Linked DNA regions of Saccharophagus degradans 2-40. The protein of the gene in region 2 interacts with the protein of the main gene of each other region in a pairwise test. Links are inferred from orthologs where the notes say so. Each region holds a gene or a part of one and is shown on either strand. Other genes may lie near its edges.

Region 1 (2,830 bases), 960 kb from region 2 along the record:
TTTAACTTTGGGGTTGCCCGTAGCAGATAGGGTGGCCATAGTACGACCATGAAAGCTTTTGTCGCAGGTGATAATGTGAGGTGCAGTAATGCCTTTATCTTGTGCGTACTTTCGCGCAAGTTTAATAGCTGCCTCGTTAGCTTCTGCGCCAGAGTTGCTAAAAAATACTTTATCCATACCGGAAGCTTGCACCAATAGTTTGCCAAGTTCCTGCTGCGGCTCTATCAGAAATAAGTTGGAGCAATGAATAAGCGTTTTGGCTTGCTCGCTAATAGCTTGGGTTACGCTTGGGTAGTTGTAGCCAAGCCCGCATACAGCGATGCCAGATAAAGCGTCTAAATAACGGCGGCCTTCGCTATCCCAAAGATAAGGTCCATCACCCTTGGTTAACGTGGTTTTTCTTTCACCGTATGTATTCATTAGCGCCGACACCGACATTTTTATACTCCCAAAAACAAAACAGGCAGCGAAGGCTGCCTGAACAAGTGATCATTCTATAAACAAATATAGGGTTTGTAAATTTTTGTAGGCGATCATGTTCGATCAAGCCATTACATACCCTAACAATAAAGCATGCAGTGAATAAATAGAATACTCTGTGTGATAATTTATGGTCCGATATTGAATTTCTAGAGAGGGTGCACCCATTAATAGCAAAAAATCACCTATGGAGTGTGCGCTTTGTTTGCGTAAAGTGCCTTTAACCTTTCATCACCTTATTCCAAGAAAGGTGCACGGCCGTAACTTTTTTAAAAAGCATTATGCTCGAGAAGATTTAAATGCGGGTGTACATGTTTGTCGTAAATGCCATTCGGGTATTCATAAGCTATACGATGAAATGACTCTGGCTAAGCAATTTAACTCGCTGGACTTGCTCAAAAATGATGCGGCGATATCTGCGCACGTAAACTGGGTGGCGAAGCAAAAAAGCACCCTGTGAGGTTGGTGCCTTGGCTTGTTGGCGCGCAAAGGCTAGCTGACGTAGTGCATTCGGGTGGCTATCTGCTATACAATAGCGAAATACCCGAGTAAATAACTCAGATTTAAAGTAGTAATTATCACCGTTCTATAAAGAGGTTAGTGTCGTCGTGGATATTATCGAAACCATTAAGAAGCAAATTGAAGAAAACAGTATTATTTTGTACATGAAGGGCTCCCCGAACGCGCCTCAATGCGGCTTTTCCGCTAAAGCTTCGCAAGCCGTAATGGCTTGTGGTCAGCGTTTTGCGTACGTGGATATTCTATCTAACCCCGATATTCGCGCTAACTTGCCTAAGTACGCCAACTGGCCTACATTCCCACAGCTTTGGGTGAATGGGGAGCTGGTAGGGGGCTGCGATATTATTGTGCAAATGCATGAAAGCGGTGAATTGAAGCCAATTATCGACGCTGCAGCACCGAAAGAAGAAGCTAGCGAGTAATTTGTTCTTCTGTGCGGCAAGCCTTCCTTGTCGCACAGCTCCTCCTGTTTGCCCCTTTGTTCTAATATTCCCTCACTTATTTACAATCTAAATAGCTTCCCGCCCTAAGCTACAATCATTTGCTCATTGATAACTCTTATCATTTTCATTACTATTCGCCGCCTAATTACTTTGCCAGCGTAATATGGCTCGATACGCTGGTGTCAGCTTTTTATTTTAAATGGAGTAAATCATGAGAAAGTCTGCGTTAACAGCTGTTATTTCCCTGCTTGTCGCCCCCGTTTTTGCCAATGCCTCCCCAACAGTTGAAGAGCTGCATGAGCTTGTTAAAAAGCAGCAACAGGAAATAGACCTGCTGAAAAAAGAAGTAAGTGAAGCAGACGCAAAAATTGAAGCAACGGCTGACGCTGTTGAAAGTGGTTCTGGTGCTAGCAACAAAAGCGCTTCTTGGGCATCTAAAACCCAAATCGGTGGTTACGGTGAGCACCATTACAACAACTTCCAAAACGGTAATGACAAAATAGATGCACACCGCTTTGTACTATATATCGGCCACACTTTTAGCGATTCAGTGCGTTTTTTCTCTGAGTTTGAATTAGAGCACGGTCTTGTGACAGAGGATGGCCCTGGCGAAGTAGAGCTTGAGCAAGCCTTTATTGAGTGGGATTACGCACAAGGCCACAGTTTAGTTGCTGGTCAGTTTTTGGTTCCAGTAGGTATTTTGAACGAAACTCATGAGCCAGATACTTTCTACGGTGTAGAGCGCAACATTATTGAGAAAAACATCATACCTGTTACTTGGTGGGAAACTGGTGTGATGTTTACTGGTGAGTTGGCTCCTGGACTCGGGTATGACTTAGCTATTCACAGCGGGCTAGAAGTGGTGGCTGATGCCGGTAACGACAATGTAGGGCTTATCAGAAAAGGTCGTCAAAAGTCAGCCAACGCGGTTGCCAACGATTTCGCTTACACCGCACGTATTAAATACACCGCTGTGGCTGGCTTAGAGTTGGCCGCAACCTACCAATTACAAACTAATATTACTCAAGGTGTAGCTGAGGGTGATGCGTCTGCAAGTTTGCTTGAAGCGCATGCAGTCTACAGCGTTGGTGACTTTTCTGTTCGTGGTTTATACGCAGATTGGAATTTAGACGGGGAAGTATTTGACGCGAGCGGGCGCGATTCGCAAAGCGGTTGGTACATCGAGCCTTCATATAAAATCCTTGATAACCTAGGCGTATTCGTTCGTCATTCTGAGTGGGATAACGAAGCTGGCCTTGCTGGCGCGGATGCCGATGCAGCGTTTGATATAGGTGTTAATTTCTGGTTAACCGATACTGTGGTATTTAAAGCAGACTACCAAGACCAAGAATTAGATAATGGCGATGATAACAACAGCCTGAACTTGG
Region 2 (2,955 bases):
AATACGCCCTTTGGTAAGGGCGATGGTTAACTGAGACATAAATCCTCTCTCTAATTTGCCTGGCAACTTAACCAGGAACGCGCCGAATGCGAACACCCAACGCCTGCAATTTCTCTTCAATACATTCGTAACCACGGTCGATATGGTAAATGCGATCCACAAGGGTATCGCCCTCGGCCAACATTCCCGCAATAACCAAACTCGCAGACGCGCGCAAATCGGAAGCCATAACCGGTGCAGCTTTAAGCTTTTCAACACCAGTAATAATGGCCGTATTGCCTTCAAGGCGAATATTAGCGCCCATGCGATTAAGTTCGTGTACTTGTATTAAACGATTTTCGAAAATAGTTTCTACTACCGACGAAGTGCCTTCAGCAATGGCATTCATTGCGGTGAACTGCGCCTGCATATCGGTAGGAAAAGCAGGGTAAGGCGCAGTTTTAAAACTAACCGCCTTTGGCCGCTTGCCGTGCATAGCCAGCTCGATAGTGCCTTCGCCAACAGTAATTTCTGCCCCCGCCTCTTCAAGCTTAAGCAAAACGGCTTCGAGAATATCCGCGCGCGTATCGCGCAACTTAACCCAACCGCCAGTGGCTGCCGCTGCAACCAAGTAGGTGCCGGTCTCAATACGGTCTGGCATGACTTCATAGGTGCAACCGTTCAAGGTTTTAACGCCTTCAATTTCTAAGCGATCGGTACCTACGCCTTTAATTTTTGCCCCCATTGCAATAAGGCACTCTGCCAAATCAACAATTTCGGGCTCTCTGGCCGCATTTTCTAAAATGGTGGTGCCCTCTGCCAGCACTGCAGCCATCAATAGGTTTTCGGTACCACCCACGGTAACGGTATCCATTAAATAGCGTGCGCCTTTTAAGCCATTGGGCGCTTTAGCGCGAATGTAACCACCATCAACTTCAATTTCGGCCCCCATGGCCTCTAGACCACGCAAGTGAATATCCACAGGTCGGCTACCAATGGCGCAACCACCTGGGAAAGACACATCAGCCTTGCCAAAGCGTGCCAGCATTGGCCCCAACACGAGGATGGACGCGCGCATGGTGCGCACCAACTCATAGGGCGCCTCAAATTCAGTAATACTGGTAGGGTCTACCTCGACGCACATTTTCTCGTCGATGGTTACCCCAACCCCCATGCAACGCAAAAGTGCCAGCATGGTGGTAATGTCGTTTAAATGTGGAAGGTTGCATATATGCATTGGCCCACTGGCTAGCAAGGTGGCCGCCAATATGGGCAACCCCGAGTTTTTCGAGCCAGAAATACGAATCTCGCCATTGATGCGCGAGCCACCTTCAATTATTAATTTATCCATGAAGCTATAACCGGGGTTATCTTTCGTGAAAGGAACAGCTTAATTACACCGAGCTATGCTTGTTTTTCGGCCCACTGGGCTGGTGTGAAGGTTTGCATATGCACCGCATGTATGGCGCCACTGGCTATAGAGTCTTGCAGGCAGGCGTAGACCAACTGCTGCTTTTTAACTGGCATTAAGCCCTCAAAAGCCGGGCTAACCACCACCAAATGCACGTGACTACCGTCTATTTGCGCTTGGACTTGGCTTTCTGGAATACTGGACTCGATAAGAGCTTTAATGTCATCTTGGTTCATTTACTTGCCTTTTAAACACGGGAGTTTTGGTCTGGATACGGGTCTAGATAATAACTAAACGCTATAGACAACACTTCACCCCAAAAATTTAGGGCGACAGTTTAATAAAAAAGACTGAGATAGGCGAGGACTAGTAGGGGGAACAGGTCGCTCCCCCTAAGAAAACAAGCTTTTAGACTTAATTACCAAGCAGCGATAGAGGCATCTAGGTTGCCTTCGTGCTCTTTAACCAACTGGGCAAACTGACTGCGGAAGGTTAACCCTAAGTTCACGCCATCTAATACTACGTTGATCAACTGCCACTTGGCGTTAGGCTCATTGCGACGCCCCATAGTATACGCCACTCGGTTAATACCATCGGCAGCGGTCACCTTTTGCATTACTGTTACTTTGCCGTATTCAGCAACCTCGCCCTCTGCGGGCAATACTTCAATTTTCAAGTCGGCATAATTTGCCATGCCTTTGGCGTAAGTTTTTACCATGCCGCGCTTAAACACCTTAACAAACTGAGCTTGTTGGGCAGGTGTCGCTTTTTGCCAGTAAACGCCCATGACGTTTTTAGCAATAAACTCAAAATCCACCACAACCTCTAGAATTTTTTCGATATCGGCAAAATACTGATCGGGATCGGATTTAAGCAACTCTGCGCTTTTTTTCACTTCGGCCAATAAATCCGTCGTTACTTTTTCAACAACCTGATGCGGTGAAGCAACACTTGCCTGTGCAGATACATTCAATGAGGCAAATGCCAGCATTAGGACGCCAATTACACTCCAGATTTTTTGAACCTTCACAGTTTTTCTCCTTAGCGATGGTTTATTACTCTCACCCAATTCTTTTGGGTATAAAATTAACGCGCATTATCACGCCGAACACACGGAGCAACAAGCGCATACCAAGTTTTTTTGCAGATTAACCGATCTTTTGTGAACAGGAGCTGACAATAGCCGCTCAGAACTATAAGATTGCCACCTTCATTTTCCTTGCGCAGGGGCGGTAAAAATAAAACCTCCTCGTCTATCGCAATCCTAATGACTAGCCTCCAAATTGCTGTAATGTCGTTATGAGTTCGTTAGTCAATTAAATAGACGCAATAACAAGCCTTAGAGTTCATTGCAGCCACAACAAAAAGTGAACTCAACCACAACCCATTTGCTTTAGGAGCCTTCCATTCCATGCTAGATACCATCCCGCCCATTGCCCTCGCCGCAATAGCCGTACTTATAGGTTTTGGTGGTTTAGTTTGGAGCGCTGACCGCTTCGTTGCAGGCAGCGCCGCTATAGCAAAATCATTTGGCGTAGCACCTTTGGTAATTGGCCTCACCATTG

What was found.
Region 1: the proteins of SDE_RS16605 (region 2) and grxD interact in binary tests that used the Escherichia coli proteins (3 or more experiments, as listed by UniProt). The link is inferred for Saccharophagus degradans 2-40 from one-to-one orthologs.

Annotation. Positions count from the first base shown.
Region 1 is NC_007912.1:3,082,545-3,085,374, reverse strand. Bases 1-2,754 are described here. They hold grxD (Grx4 family monothiol glutaredoxin), read left to right. Parts: upstream 1-1,088; coding sequence 1,089-1,421; downstream 1,422-2,754. Other genes in these bases: SDE_RS12755 (hypothetical protein), read left to right, coding at 1,654-2,754; SDE_RS12765 (hypothetical protein), read left to right, coding at 695-940; SDE_RS12770 (aspartate aminotransferase family protein), read right to left, coding at 1-438. Also shown: more of SDE_RS12755, read left to right, coding at 2,755-2,830. UniProt on the Escherichia coli protein: Monothiol glutaredoxin involved in the biogenesis of iron-sulfur clusters.
Region 2 is NC_007912.1:4,046,690-4,049,644, forward strand. Bases 6-2,884 are described here. They hold SDE_RS16605 (BolA family protein), read right to left. Parts: upstream 1,627-2,884; coding sequence 1,384-1,626; downstream 6-1,383. Other genes in these bases: hisG (ATP phosphoribosyltransferase), read right to left, coding at 6-39; murA (UDP-N-acetylglucosamine 1-carboxyvinyltransferase), read right to left, coding at 68-1,330; SDE_RS16610 (MlaC/ttg2D family ABC transporter substrate-binding protein), read right to left, coding at 1,809-2,420; SDE_RS16615 (calcium/sodium antiporter), read left to right, coding at 2,802-2,884. Also shown: more of hisG, read right to left, coding at 1-5; more of SDE_RS16615, read left to right, coding at 2,885-2,955. UniProt on the Escherichia coli protein: Involved in cell resistance against acid stress.